Regions from separate parts of the Anoxybacillus andreesenii genome, predicted to be linked through region 1. Evidence: riboswitches for the same ligand, from Rfam matches in the RefSeq annotation. Region 1 holds a riboswitch; the other holds the start of a gene.
What was found. Region 1 has a riboswitch for glycine ahead of J2S07_RS20410 (amino acid permease). Riboswitches for the same ligand answer to the same signal wherever they lie in the genome.

Region 1 (7,940 bases):
ATGAAAAAAGTTGAGCGAATTAATACGATCATGCGGTATATCAACAACCGCGCCCATTTTACTATTTCTGAAATCATGCAAGAATTTCATATTTCTCGTTCAACAGCGATTAGAGATATCAGAGAAATTGAAGCCATGGGAATGCCACTTGTCGCTGAAGTCGGAAGGGATGGGGGCTATTTTGTTATGAGCAACTCTGTCCTGCCAACTGTTCGCTTTACTGATAATGAGATCAAAGCTCTTTTTATTGCCTTTATGGCTACAAGAAATCAACAGCTCCCTTATCTAAAGAGTCGACAGTCTTTAGCTGAAAAATTACTCGGCCTTATCTCAGAAAGCCAGCAGGAGACTCTTGTGCTTTTAAATCAAATCTTGCTTTTTGAGGGGACAAACCCCAATAATCCTGATCTGCTGGATCTGTCGGACCTTCCCCATCCTATGTTAGAAAAACTTATTCAAATCCTTCTGTTGGATCGCTATTTATTGCTTACCATCAAAGAAGGGAAGGAAATTAAGTCTTACTCCATATATCTCTTACATCTTTATCGGGAAAAAAGCCTTTGGCTGATTGAAGGCTTTGACTTAAAGGAAGAGAAGAGACAAATCTTTCCCGTGGACCAGCTCACCGATGTTAAACCAAATCCGGTGAAAAAAAGTTTAAGTAAGAAAAAGATTTTAGAAAAAATACGTAAGCAGGAAGAAGCAAACAATCTTGTCCTTGAACTTGGTCCAAAGGCGATTGCCCAGTTCAAAAAATACCATCCTTTGAAAGTCTCTATTTCCTATACAAACCCTTATCAAACCACAGCCATTCTAAAGACTTTTATTAATGTTGATAATCCTGAAGAATTGAGCGAAATAATCAATTGGCTACTATTTCTTGGTGGGGAAATCAAGGTGAGGGAAGTGCCAGACGAAATCTTAGAAGGTTTACAAGAGAGATTACTTTTATTCTGCCCGTAAGCGGTGTTAGTTAAACCTAGACTGAACTATCAAAAACAGTTGAAAATTGAAATTAAATTACTACAAAAAGGTCCAATTCCAAAGAGTGGAATGTGGTTATTTCCCGTTGACAAATGATGTTATCAGTCCTATAATTTAAAATTATTCAGAAATAGTTATTAGTAAGAAGATAATTTAATAGTTAGCAAGCTATGATTGCTATGGATCACACTATAGCAGGAGCAGCTTCTGGAGAGACCGCTGGGGTTCAGCGGCGCCGAAGGGTTCACAATCTCAGGCAAAAGGACAGAAGAGTAATGAATATATATTTGTTATGCTGATCATCGTTAGCATAGCAAATTGTATTTGCTATTCTTAGACCTAAGAGATTGGAGAACATCCAATCTCTTTTTTTATTGGGTATTCTAATTGCTCATTATTTCGCATTCGATGAAACAACAAAACTTTTAGGGGGAGATAACATTGGGACAACAAGGATTAAAGAAGGATTTAGCAAGTCGGCATGTTCAACTAATTGCGATTGGCGGTACGATTGGTACAGGATTGTTCTTAGGATCAGGGAAAGCCATCCAATTGGCAGGACCATCGATCATATTTGCTTATTTAATCGTAGGTATCGCTCTCTTTTTTGTGATGAGGGCGCTTGGGGAACTCCTGTTGTCTAAAGCTGGCTATCAATCGTTTACAGATATTGCCCAAGACTATCTAGGACCTCGAATCGCATTTGTAACCGGGTGGACGTATTGGTTTTGTTGGATTATGACGGCTATGGCAGATATTATTGCAGTCGGTGTGTATGTAAGGTATTGGTTTGATATTCCGCAATGGATACCTGCTGTCATCTGTTTGATTATTCTATTAGGATTAAATCTACTAACTGTAAAGCTTTTTGGGGAATTGGAGTTTTGGTTTGCTTTAATAAAGGTCATTACGATTCTCTTATTAATTGGTATTGGAGTGATCATGTTAGTAATGGGCTCCAAGACAGATGCCGGAATGGTGACGATGAATAATCTTTGGGAGCATGGGGGACTATTTCCGAATGGAATCTCAGGTTTCCTACTGTCATTCCAAATGGTAGTCTTTGCTTATGTCGGTGTGGAATTAGTCGGTGTATCGGCAGCGGAAACAGCTAATCCAGAAAAAAACATCCCAGCGGCCATTAATAAAATTCCTTTTAGAATTCTTTTATTCTACGTTGGCGCACTTATCGTTCTATTATCAATTAACCCATGGACGGAACTCAATGCTGCAGAAAGTCCTTTTGTCAAAACGTTTAGCTTAGTGGGGATTCCATTGGCAGCAGGGATTATTAATTTTGTCGTCCTAACTTCTGCCGCTTCTGCTTGTAATAGCGGAATGTTTTCAACAAGCAGGATTCTCTATAATTTAAGCAATAATGGACAGGCATCATCCCAATTGGCAAAACTAAATAAAAATCATGTCCCGGGTAATGCGTTATGGATATCCACGATTGTTGTGTCAGTCGGTGCTCTATTAAGTAAGTTCATTCCGGAACAAGCCTTTGGAATCGTGACAACTATTAGTGCCATTTGTTTCATTTGGGTTTGGAGTGTGATTCTAATCTGCCATATAAGGTATAAGAAAGGGCGTCCGCAATTACGAGCAAAATCAACATTTAAAGCACCCTTTACACCATTTGTAAATTATGTAGTCCTTGTGATGTTTGCTGTGATCCTTGTGATTATGATGGTTGCTGAGGAAACACGTCCAGCCTTGTTGTTGACGCCTTTATGGTTTGTTCTCCTATTTACTTTGTATTCATATAGGAGAAAAAGAGAACAAAATATTAAGTTATCAGCCTAGATTCAGTACCAATTACCCCTAATTCAATGTATAAAAGGGGGCATCAAAAACGAAGGTAGAACATACGGTTTAGTAAACGTCAGGTAATTTTTAGAATTTTATTCAAGAGGTTTAAAAAACGTATGATTCTACCAAAATTCGACAATTTTTGATAACTAAATTTTCTAAAAAATATGAAAAATAGGTATACAATCATAAAAAGAGAAAGTATAATGTATATAAACTTAGTTAATTAAATTTATAAAGATAGTTATTTTCTAAGAAAGTGAGAAGGGTTATGCAACGAGGGACATTTGAATACATGAAATCAGTGAATAAATCAATCATCCTAAATAAGATTCGATTGTCCGGTTCTATTTCGCGAGCAGATATTGCAAGAGAATCCGGGATCACCCCTCCCACCGTGAGCACGATAGTGAAAGAGTTGATTCATGAAAATTTGGTGGTAGAAAGTCATCTTGGTGAATCGATAGGGGGGAGGAAACCAACACTGCTTCAATTAAAGGAGGATGGCTACTATGTGATTGGGATAGATGCCGGTTCTAATCGGATAAAAGGGATTATCAGTGATTTAGTAGGCGGCATTTATAGCCGGGCTGAAGTGGAAATTCATCCAAATATCACGAAAGAGGAATTTCTGAATAGTTTGTCCGAGGTCGTCGAACAAGTATTGAAGGACTATGGTCAGCATAAAGATAAGATTCTGGGTATCGGTGTAGCGATGCATGGGATCATCGATATTGAAACGGGTACCTCCCTTTCTTCTGTCAATTCCGGTTTAATAAATGTTCCAATAAAAAAAACGTTGGAGAAGAAATTTGACTTACCGGTTATCGTGGAAAATAATTCACGGGCGATGACGTTAGGAGAGTACTGGTTTGGAAATGGAGGGGCTACCAAGCGGTTTGCAGTCATTAATATTGGTCGCGGAGTGGGGTCTGGCTTAATTGTTGACAATAAGTTGATCCATGGTGCTCAGGGTGTAAATGGTGAAATTGGTCATGTATCTATTTCGTTGGATGGTGAAAGATGCAGCTGTGGCAACATTGGATGCTTTGAAACCTTTGTTACTGGTGATGCCATTGTTCGTAGGGCAAAAAAGTCAATATCGAATGCACCAGAAGATTTAACTGCAGAAGAAGTCTATCGCTTAGCAAAACAAGGAAGAAAAGAGTACATTCAGGTGCTGGAGGAAACGGGTAAATTTATCGGTATCGGCATTGTGAACTTCATTCATACAGTCAATCCCAATAAGATTGTGTTAGGCGGAGGGGTTTTGAAGAGCAAGGAGTTCTTATTACCGAGCATTCTGCAAACCATTAGTGAACGGGTCCTGATCGACAAGCTTAGAGAGGAAACGGTTATTGAAGTGAGTAAGCTAGGTGATGATATAACCATCCTTGGAGCGGCGGCATTATTGCTGAATGAATTGTTCTATTGTTACATCGTATAAAAGTACAAGTTTCATAGACTGATCAAAGGGGTTTTGTAAGCGGTATCACGGTGTTGTTTTATTATTAATGGGCCGGGCATATGTTATTTTTCGGTCAAGTTTTGAAGGGAGGGATGCGATGGAAAGTAAACTAAAGATGATATTGAAAGACACCCCGGATTTGACCCAATATGTGTATTGATCAAATGTTTTTAAATTCCTTTTAGGGAGGTATTTCAATGCAATTTTTAATAGCGTGGTTAGAAAAATATTTTCTACCTATTGCAGGCAAAATCGGGGGCCAAAAGCATCTAATTGCTTTGAGGGATGCATTTATTGGAACGCTCCCAGCAACGATGGCTGGTTCAGTAGCTGTAATGCTTAATGCTCTTTTAAGAGATTTGCCTCCGGGTTTGATCGACGGCTACGACGGAAATAGCATACCAGTCATTAGAGAAATTATTGTAGTGAATGGATATGTATGGAATGGAACCCTTGCCATTGCTGGTTTAATCTTTGTGTTTTCGTGGGGATATAATATTGCCAAAGCCTATGGAGTGAACGAGTTATCTGGAGGGATTGTTTCAACAGCGGCTTCGATTGCCGGGATTACGTTTTCTTTCTCCGGTGGAATATCTGGATTGAACTTGGATGCCGCCACTGTAGAGGCGATAAATGCCGCAGGCTGGTCTGCAACTAATGAAGGGATTACAGCAGCAGGCTGGGGCTGGCTCCCATTGAACAACTTGGATGCCAATTTCTTCTTTACTGCGATGATTATTGGTTTTGTTGCTACGATGATCTATGTTAAATTGATGTTAAAAGACATCACAATCAAGTTGCCAGATTCAGTTCCACCGGCCATTTGGAAAGCATTTGCATCAATCATTCCGGCAACTGTTGCCCTATATGTTGTTGCTATTTTCTATTTCATATTCTCCAAGATCGTACCAGATATGACGTTCTTACAATGGCTACAAAAAACAGTTGCTCAGCCACTTCTTGGACTATCTCAAGGGTTTGGGGCAGTTATCCTTATTACCCTATTTGTTCAGCTGTTCTGGTTCTTTGGAATCCATGGGCCGAACGTTCTAGCACCAATCTTGGAAGGGGTCTTCGGGGTTGCACAATTGGATAACGTGAACCTATTCCAAAAAGGTGGAGCTGAAATGGTCCTTTCTGAGGGATACATGTGGGTTCGTGGCTCCTTTGATGCTTATGTTTGGTATGGCGGCTCCGGCGGAACAATTATTTTAATATTGGCACTTCTCCTCTTTTCCAAGCGGAAGGATTACCGGACTGTTGCCAATTTGTCCGTAGGGCCTGGAATTTTCAATATCAATGAACCGATTATGTTCGGGTTACCAATTGTCTTGAACCCATTAATGTTTTTCCCATTCTTACTTGCACCAGTCGTGTCTGTCTCGATTGGTTACTGGGCGACCATGTGGGGATGGGTTAATCCGGTTTCTGTAGCAGTACCATGGGTTACTCCACCGTTCCTGTTATCCTTCATGGCCACGGGGGCGGATTGGCGAGCACCAATTGTTACATTAGTTTCCATGCTAGCATCATTCGTCATCTGGATTCCATTTGTCATTGCGGCAAATAAGATGGCTCCAGATTCAGGACATGATGACAAAATAGTTTCAGATTTAGGCCATGATAACAAGTCATTATAAGAACAACACTTAAAATGGGGGGGGCTGCTTCCATTGTGAAGCGGCTCACCCATCTCTATCATAAGGAAAGGAACAGTGGAAATGATTGAAATAAGCGCAGCAGTACATCAGGATAAAATTATTGAACTATTAAACCATTATAACGAAGATGGGGTTCAATTTTCTTTTAAAGAAAAAAAGGGCATCAATTTATATTTTGAAACAAATTTGGAAGATTTGGAAAGAGCATCGAAGCTGGTAAGTTCAGCCATTAAATCTCAGCCATGGGGTACGGTTCTTTATTTCCGTTCTGCCCCAGCCAAATAAAAAGGATGATGAACATGGGTAAACGAGGTTTATTTCTTCTTAGTATTGGCTGTCTTCTATTACTATTTAGCGCAAATGCTAAGACAGGGAAGTACGATATTCTCAATCTGACTACCGCACTCTTACTTATTATAGTTAGTACGTTTATCCTTATTAGGGAAAAGAAGAGAAATAAAACGGAAAAAGATTAGGTGAATTGAATGGAAATAGTAAGAAAAATGAAGGTTCCCGTTGAATTTTTTTACGAGACCATTATTAATTCAGTTTTGTCGGATATCCATTCCCAAACGGGAAAAAAAATACCGGAAAAGCAGCTAGCAGGATTCGAATATATAAAGAAGTTCTCAAAAAATTCTAAGGCAACCATTCGAATTGAGGAAATTACAAAAAATAAGTCTTATCATTATCGAACAACGACTAATAAAAATGACTTTTTGGTAGCTTATGAGATCCGTCCACTTAAGGATGGGAATTGTGAACTGCATTATATAGAAAAAGTGGAATCCTTTGGCTTTCTTCAAAGTATAAATGATACGTTCGTAGGCATTATTTGGTCTCCACTGAAAAAAAGAAGGTTCAAAGAAATGCTTAACCAAATAGAAGCGGCTTATTTACAGGAAGTCGATAAAAAGTGACGTTCATTGCCGAAAAGGAGGAAGAACAAAATGGGCCTCGGTGTATCTATTTACCCTGAAAAAAGTACTTTTAAACAAAATAAAGAGTATCTTGATCTTGCTAGGAAATTTGGTTTCACAAGAATTTTTACGAGTTTATTAGAAATTGATGATGATGCGGAAGAAGTGATCAATAAATTCAAACGAATCATTGAATATGGCAATTCTATTGGAATGGAGACTATTTTGGATATCAACCCTGGGTTATTTGAACAACTAAATATTAGCTATGATAACCTCGGCTACTTTAAAGATTTAGGAGCGGCTGGGATTCGTTTGGATATTGGTTTTTCAGGATATGAGGAATCCTTAATGACAAAGAATCCATATCATTTGAAAATCGAAGTAAATATGAGCAGTGGTACCAACTACATTGAAAGTATCATGAGCTTCCATCCAAATAAGAGTAATTTCTGCGCCTCACATAACTTTTATCCGCAAAAATACACAGGTATTTCACAGTCTCATTTTGAAGCGACGACCGCACAATTTACGAAATACAATATCCATACCGCAGCCTTTGTTACTTCCCAAGAGGGGGAGCTCGGTCCATGGCCTGTGCAAACAGGCTTGTGTACATTAGAGCAGCATCGATACCTAAATATCCATACACAGGTTACCCATTATCGATTAATGGACAATATTCATGATTTATTAATTGGTAATGCCTTTGCAACAGAAGAGGAATTAAAAGCGATGTCTGAGGCATTTTTAAGTCCACATCCAAGCTTTGAAGTTGAGTTGAATGAAGGTGCTACTGAGCTAGAAAAGAAAATCCTTTTTGATGAGGTCCACGTATATAGAGGTGACCGTTCGGAATATATGATTCGTTCGACCTCGACACGAATTAAATATAAGGATCAAAGTATTCCGGCCCATCATGCGGAGCCGATCAAAAGGGGAGATATTTTAATTTGTAATGATGATTTTGGTCAATACAAAGGTGAAACCCAAATCGCTCTACAGGATATGGAGAACGATGGAAATCGAAATATCGTTGGGCGCATTAAAAAGGACTCTATCTTTTTATTAGATTACTTGAAGCCTTGGTCAACA
Region 2 (7,940 bases), on a different contig from region 1:
CATGGCTTTACCCTGATCGAAATGATGATCGTTTTGCTCGTCATTTCTGTCCTCCTTATTATTACCATTCCAAATATTACAAAGCATAATTCAACGATTAATTCAAAGGGATGCAAGGCATTTGTGAAGATGGTCGAAGCTCAGGTACAGGCCTTTGAAATGGATAAAAATAAGCTGCCAAGCAGTTTGGAGGAGTTGCAAAAGGAAAAGTATATTAATCAAACGACATGCCCAAATGGAGATAAGGTAGAAATTGGCGCAAAAGGCGAAGTGAATGTTATTGGTGAAACCCCAAGTGCTGCCCCGTAATGAAAAAGGCTTTACGCTGATTGAGTCGTTAATTGTCTTAAGTATTTTCCTCCTGATCATTTCCTTATCGAGCCTATTATTAAGGACACAAAGCATCCAGCTGGAAAAACAGCTCTTTTTTACCCAATTAAAGGCCGATCTTCTTTATGCACAACAGCATGCCATAACCAGTCAAAAGCTGGTGAGTGTCAATTTTGTCATCCCAGAGAAATTCTATTATATACGAAAGCAGAATGGAGAGATCTTGATCAAAAGGGAGTATTCCGACAAGATAACAGTTTCTGAAGGCTCACAAAAACTATTTTTTCGCTACCATTCGAATGGTAATATTAGCAGCTTTGGTTCCATTTATTTTTATATCGATGGGGAGCGCTATCAAATGACCTTTCAATTAGGTAGGGGGAGATTTTATGTTATCAAATCATAAGGGCTTCTTTTTGGTTGAACTTTTGCTTTCCCTATCGATGTGGATTCTCATGACCTTAAGCCTACTCCCCTTATATATCCATGTAAATAAACAATCCATCGATACACAAAGGGAGATTACGGCAACACATCTCATGTATGATGTCCTTCATGTTTATCTAATGGAAGGGATTTTTGAGGATCGGGAGGAGGTCATTAAGAACGGCTCCTACCTGATAAATTGGGAAGCGGGCAGTGAAAGCAGACCAACAAGGGTGTGTATTAGCTATGAAGATGCTTTTAAAGAACAACAGGAAAAATGTGAACGGCTTGAATAATAAAGGATTCACGATGCTGGAAATGCTATTTTCTTTCTCCATTTTCTGCATGGTGGCCTCCTTCCTTCCGCTTTTCTTTACCATTCTTTTTAGTCAGAATTCAATCGATGCACGGATTCAGCAAATGGAATGGGAGCTGTTTATCAATCAATTAAAAAAGGAAGTTCAAGCAAGTGAATTTAGTGATGTGGTAAATGGAGATTTAACCCTTCTTTATGGTGAAGAGATAATCGTTTACCAGCAATATAAAAACTTGGTGAGAAGGCGTGTAGATGCGAAAGGACATGAGGTTGTTTTACAAAATGTTCAAGAGATTCGGTTCGAGAAAAGGAATCACGCCATTTGGATTGAGGTAAACAATATTTTTGGTCAGAGAGAAAGCAGAGCCATCCATATGTTTATTGGCGATGAATTTTGAATATAGGTGATAAGTAATGAATGAAAAAGGCTTTATGTTTCCGGTCACTCTTTGCATTCTGCTGATATTTATGACCTTTTTATCCATTCATTTTAACCAATACATTTCCGAAAAAAGATATCTATTGGAAATCGAGGATTTTGAAAGAAATCAGTTCTACTTTCTTCTGTCTATGAAAAAGGTAGAAAGTCAACTTCAAGAGGGTTTATTGACTTCGAAAGGGAACTTTATTTATGAAGAGGGTACGGTTTCCTACAGTATAAGTAAAATAGCGACGGATCTTTTTCAAATTACCTATCGGCTTAATACGGATGAACAAACGGATTTAGTAGCGATGAGCTATTATGATACGAATGTCCAGAAAATGGTGAAGTGGCTGGAACGGAATTAACCCTTGAATTGAAGATTAGAAATAAAATTTTCGGACATACTGCTTACTGAATAAGAGGAAGGCAGGGATGTCGACTTTGAAAACGAATGACTATGTGAAATATATTACACAAACGGTTGTCCAATATATTGACCAGCCAAGGGATGAACGAAAAAAAATCAAGCAGGCACGAAAAGAGGAAAAAGAGGGCTTCTGGTTTCGTTGGTTTGGGATGCTCCCTTATGTGTTTACTAGTGTTCTGAAAAGGAAAAGGTAAGTAGCAAGGCTACTTACCTTATTTATATGGCCTTTTCGGTGAGGTAGAAAAGGCCCCCATTGATGATCGAGATTTTTACCTTAGGCTCGTATTGTTCCTGCAGTGCTTTTTTTTCATTTTCGTAGCTCTCCCCTTTTTCCTCTGCTTCTTCATAAAAATGCTCTAATAATTGTAAATCCTGCTGCCAGCGTTTTCTTGCCTCTGCAGCCCATTGATGGTCTTCTATTTCTAATTTACTTCTTAAATGGGCTTCAATTCTTGAGACGCCGCTTCCCGGCATGATTAATGGTGATAATGTAAAGGAATAGTCAGGAATCTTCGGTGTGAGTTTAAGCTGTAGCAATTGCTCATGGAAATTTTCGACCATCTGTCCATTGATAAGCTGAAGACCAATAGACTTGAAGACATCCCGTTTCCTGTCGGATTGATAGGAGATTTTCAGGTTGATGCCAAGCCAAGGTCTTAGAGGAACATGCTGTCCATTAGAAAATAAATTTTTCTCATATAAGCGAATATATCCAGCTAAATTTTTCGTTGATTCAAAAATTTGATGCAGTCGTGGAGAGCCAAAGTGGATTTCCTCCCCCTTGATATGCTCTGGTGTCATTTGCCTATCCGTGATAAGGGTTAGTTTCATTGGATTAGGCACTCCACCTGTTTTCTCTAAATAGTGCCAGTAAAAAGGGCGGTTCATCAATTCTTTATCAAGCTCAACGGTTAGCTGAACAGTCATATATCCTTGACCGTTCTCCACAATTTCACAATTGTTTGCGGTAAAGTATTTCTCAAGAAATTGATGAATTTCGTGCTGCTTCATTGGTTTCACTCTCCTGTAGATCTTCGGCCAATTGAATCATCGATTGCAGGTTATCCATTTTGATCCTCATCTCCCCTTCGGAGCTGGAGTGACCGAAAATATCGATTAAATAGTCTTCAAAATTGCCAAATTCCAGCTTGGTTAAAATATCGTCTAAATCTCCAATCACCTTTTCAAATAATGAGATTTTTTCATGTAAAAGCTTGAGGACATGCTCTTCTACTGTATCCTTGATCGCGAAATTATAGATGTGTACGTCTTTTTCCTGGCCCAGTCGATGGACACGTCCAATTCTTTGCTCCAATCGCATCGGGTTCCATGGTAAATCAAAATTAATGATATGGTGACAGAACTGAAGGTTGATTCCTTCTCCGCCAGCTTCAGTTGCAATCAGCACCTGAGCATGCTTTTGGAACAGTTCTCTCATCCAATCCTTCTTCCCACGTTTAAATCCACCTCGAAAGGGAACGGAGCTTATTCCATTTTGTTTTAAGAACCATTGCAAATATAATTGTGTAGCGCGATACTCGGTGAAGATTATCACTTTATCATTAATTTGTCGGATCAATTCAAGGGCCTTCTCTGCCTTAGAATTCATCCCTACTGCCTCAACCTTACCTATCAGCATTTGGATTTGCTGTTCGAAGTAGGGGCTGGGATTCTCCTGTTTTTGTAGCATATTTTTTAATGTCACAAAGACGGCCTCGCGACTGCTACAAGCCTCCCTTTGCAAGGTCATAACAGCAAAAGCACTTGACGTCATCCAGTTCTCATCTCTGCGTAATTCAGTAACACCCTCATATAATTCTCGTTCTTCCTTTGAAAAATGAATAGGGATCGTTTCCACATGTCGGTCTGTCCATTCAATCCCTGTATCTGCCCTTCGATTTCGAATCATTACCTTTTTTACAAGTTCTTTTAAGTGTTCATCATCGTTCAATGAACGTGAATCCCTTTTATATTTTTCATAGAACATGGACTCACTGCCGAGATGTCCCGGTTTTAATAGGGACACAAGATTAAATATTTCGCTGATCCGATTTTGGATCGGCGTTGCCGTGAGAAGTAAACAGAATTTTTTCTTTAAGCTTTGCACAAATTCATAGTTTTTCGTTTTATTATTTTTGAGCTTATGCGCCTCGTCAATGATGATGAGGTCATAGTCTTGATTGAAAATAATCTCGCGATGTGGACTCCTTTTTGCCGTGTCAATCGACGAGACGACGACATCACATTGCTCCCATACATAGCTTTTCTTCTGTGCAACCGCAGGGATATAGAATTTGCTGGTCAGCTCGCTGGCCCATTGGGTCACAAGGGATGCGGGTACGAGAATCAAAACTTTTTTCACAAGTCCACGAATCATGTATTCTTTCAGAATAAGTCCTGCTTCGATCGTTTTTCCAAGCCCAACCTCGTCAGCTAAAATGGCTTTTCCGTTCATATTTTCAACGACCTGCTTGGCCACTTCCAATTGGTGGGGCAAGGGGGTCAGCTGCGGCAAGTGCTTCGGAGCAATCAAACCCTCAAATTCTTCAATGACCGTATGCTTTTCCACTTCGACAGCGAGCTTATATAGATCCCAGCTTCCCCATGGACCGTCATCTTCCACACGCCTGAGAAATCCGTCTACCCATGAGGAATCAAATTCGATTGCTACCGTCATAAAAACAGCTCCTCTCTAAATTATTGTTGCCCTTACCTATTGTTAATGGTAGGATGTATTTGAAAGTTTGAAATTTTGTCACATGGAAAATATATTTAAGAAATTATCCTATAATTTCTAATTTAAGTATGTTTTAGTATGACCCAATTGGGTATTTTTATAATGGCGAATGAGAACAGGGGGAGAGACTACATTCGTAGCGCCGAAGGAGCAAGCAAGAAATTGTGAATCTCTCAGGCAAAAGAACTCTTGTTTGACGCAACTCTGGAGAGCGCTTCCACCACGGAAGCCACCAAAGGGGAAAGCCTTAATGGTAAACTTTCAGGTGCCAGGACAGAGACCTCACTTTATGATTAGGGGGGTCTCTGTCCTTTTTTTAGGAAATTTCAGAATGAGTTTAATATGCTTGCTGATAGAAAGGGGTAATGGAAATGTCACAATTAAAACGGACACCACTATTTGATGTCTACAAAAACTATGGGGGAAAGACGATTGATTTTGGCGGCTGGGAGCTTCCCGTACAGTTTTCAAGTATTAAGGAGGAGCATGAAGCGGTACGGACGAAAGCAGGGATGTTCGATGTCTCTCATATGGGAGAAATAGAGGTGAAAGGACCTGATAGTCTTAAGTTTCTTCAAAAAATGATGACCAATGACATTTCAAAGCTAAAGAGCGGGGGGGCACAATATACCGCGATGTGCTACGAAAATGGTGGAACGGTCGACGATCTCTTGGTCTACAAAATGGCAGATGAGGACTATTTGTTGGTTGTCAATGCAGCTAATACAGACAAAGACTTTGATTGGTTGAAGGAGCATGTTGAAGGGGAAGTCACCCTAAACAATATCTCTGAAGACATGGCCCAGTTAGCGCTCCAAGGTCCATTGGCTGAACAGGTATTGCAAAAGCTGACTGAAGACGATCTTAGTCAAATTGGCTTCTTCAAATTTCAAGAGGATGTCGTAATTGATGGCAAGAAAGCACTTGTTTCTCGCACAGGCTACACAGGAGAAGACGGCTTCGAAATTTATTGCCATAGAAATGATGCTGCTTCCCTTTGGGAGCGCATCTTAGAGGTTGGCAAAAACGATGGGGTTTTACCATGTGGATTAGGCTGTCGTGATACATTGCGCTTCGAGGCAGGTCTAGCGCTCTATGGTCAAGAGCTTTCTCCTGAAATATCACCCCTTGAGGCTGGTGTAGGCTTTGCCGTTAAGCTAGGCAAGGAAGATGATTTTATCGGAAAAGCCGCATTAAAAGAGCAGAAGGAAAATGGAGTACCACGTAAATTAGTTGGCCTTGAAATGATCGATCGAGGGATTCCACGTCACGGGTATGCAGTGTTTGCTGGTGACGAAAAAATCGGGGAAGTCACAACAGGTACCCAATCTCCAACCCTAAAGAAAAATATCGGGCTCGCTCTAATTAAAAGGGAGTTTGGAGCACTCGATTCTGAGGTGGATGTAGAGATTCGTGGGAAGAGGGCAAAGGCAAAATTGATTTCGACTCCATTTTATAAAAGAGAAAAGTAGAGAGAGGGGATTCAACCATGAAGCATCGTTATTTACCGATGACAGAAGCAGATCAAAAAGAAATGCTTGACACAATAGGTGTTTCTTCCGTTCAGGACCTTTTCAATGATATTCCTGAAAGCGTGCAATTTAAGGGAGAATACAAGATTAAAGAGGCAAAATCTGAAACGGCCCTCATGAAGGAATTATCTCAATTAGCCGCAAAAAATGCTGATTTGAAAGCTAATGCATCCTTCTTAGGAGCAGGCGTCTATGACCATTATATGCCTATCATCGTAGACCATGTGCTGTCTCGTTCAGAATTCTATACGGCATATACTCCTTATCAGCCAGAAATTTCACAAGGGGAGCTACAGGCTATTTTTGAATTTCAGACGATGATTTGTGAGCTGACTGGGATGGCTGTGGCAAACTCCTCCATGTATGACGGGGGAACGGCCCTTGCTGAGGCCGCCATGCTTAGCGCAGGACAAACACGTAGAAAAAAAGTTCTTATTTCTAGCGCGGTTCATCCAGAATCAAAAGAGGTCGTAAAGACTTATGCAAAAGGACAATATATCGAGGTTATTGAGGTTCCACATAAAGATGGCGTAACAGATCTTGATGCGCTTCAGGAATTAATGGGCGATGATGTGGCAGCTGTGATGGTTCAATATCCGAACTTCTTTGGAAGAGTAGAAGCTTTAAAGGAATTAGAGGAAATCATCCATGCGAAAAAAGCGATGTTTGTTGTCTCAAGCAATCCTCTTTCACTAGGAGCTTTAACACCTCCAGGGAAATTTGGTGCTGATATTGTCGTGGGGGATGCTCAACCGTTTGGAATACCGACAGCATTTGGCGGACCACACTGCGGTTATTTTGCCGTAACTGAGAAGCTCATGAGAAAGGTTCCAGGTCGTTTAGTCGGTCAAACTACGGATGAAGAAGGAAGACGCGGTTTTGTTCTTACGTTGCAGGCTCGTGAACAGCATATCCGCCGTGATAAAGCAACTTCTAATATTTGCTCCAATCAGGCATTGAATGCGCTAGCGGCCTCTGTTGCGATGACTGCCCTTGGACGTAAAGGCGTCAAGGATATGGCTGTGCAAAATATTCAAAAGGCCCATTATGCGAAAAAGGTCATGAAGGACAATGGACTGGAGCTTGTTTTTGAGGGCCCATCCTTCAATGAGTTTGTCGTTAAGCTTTCAAAACCTGTGAAGGAAGTAAATGTAGCCCTTTTACAAAAGGGAATCATCGGTGGCTATGATTTAGGCCGTGATTATCCTGAACTAGCTAATCATATGCTTGTCGCAGTGACAGAATTAAGGACAAAGGAAGAAATCGATACTTTTGCAAAAGAATTGGGGGATTATCATGCATAAAGAGGACCAAGCGCTGATTTTTGAACTTAGTAAGCCCGGACGTATTGGTTATAGCCTCCCAGAAATGGATATTCCTGAAGTGGATGTACAAACACTTCTTCCTGATGGTTACTTGCGTGAAGAGGAGGCAGGGTTACCAGAGGTATCCGAGCTTGATATTATGCGTCATTATACGGCACTTTCCAGACGTAACCATGGGGTTGATTCAGGCTTCTATCCATTAGGCTCTTGTACGATGAAGTATAATCCGAAAATCAATGAAAATGTGGCTCGCTTTAATGGGTTTGCCCACTTGCATCCATTGCAGGATGAGAGCTCCGTGCAAGGCGCATTAGAGCTTATGTATGATCTGCAGCAACATCTCATTGAAATTACGGGGATGGATGAAGTAACCCTGCAGCCAGCTGCGGGTGCCCATGGCGAATGGACAGGTCTCATGATGAT

Region 2: another riboswitch for glycine. It lies ahead of gcvT (glycine cleavage system aminomethyltransferase GcvT); the one in region 1 lies ahead of J2S07_RS20410 (amino acid permease).

Annotation. Positions count from the first base shown of each region.
Region 1 is NZ_JAUSTU010000039.1:126-8,065, reverse strand. It holds gene J2S07_RS20415 (helix-turn-helix transcriptional regulator) at 1-963, shown strand; glycine riboswitch at 1,182-1,262, shown strand; gene J2S07_RS20410 (amino acid permease) at 1,426-2,790, shown strand; gene J2S07_RS20405 (ROK family transcriptional regulator) at 3,092-4,243, shown strand; gene J2S07_RS20400 (PTS sugar transporter subunit IIC) at 4,462-5,904, shown strand; gene J2S07_RS20395 (hypothetical protein) at 5,986-6,210, shown strand; gene J2S07_RS20390 (DUF3188 domain-containing protein) at 6,225-6,401, shown strand; gene J2S07_RS20385 (DUF3284 domain-containing protein) at 6,411-6,845, shown strand; gene J2S07_RS20380 (DUF871 domain-containing protein) at 6,876-7,940, shown strand, end outside.
Region 2 is NZ_JAUSTU010000012.1:69,400-77,339, forward strand. It holds gene comGC (competence type IV pilus major pilin ComGC) at 1-309, shown strand, start outside; gene comGD (competence type IV pilus minor pilin ComGD) at 275-736, shown strand; gene J2S07_RS13390 (hypothetical protein) at 720-1,052, shown strand; gene comGF (competence type IV pilus minor pilin ComGF) at 1,003-1,470, shown strand; gene comGG (competence type IV pilus minor pilin ComGG) at 1,487-1,861, shown strand; gene J2S07_RS13405 (YqzE family protein) at 1,938-2,117, shown strand; gene J2S07_RS13410 (YqhG family protein) at 2,140-2,934, opposite strand; gene J2S07_RS13415 (DEAD/DEAH box helicase) at 2,903-4,600, opposite strand; glycine riboswitch at 4,770-4,859, shown strand; gene gcvT (glycine cleavage system aminomethyltransferase GcvT) at 5,032-6,132, shown strand; gene gcvPA (aminomethyl-transferring glycine dehydrogenase subunit GcvPA) at 6,150-7,496, shown strand; gene gcvPB (aminomethyl-transferring glycine dehydrogenase subunit GcvPB) at 7,489-7,940, shown strand, end outside.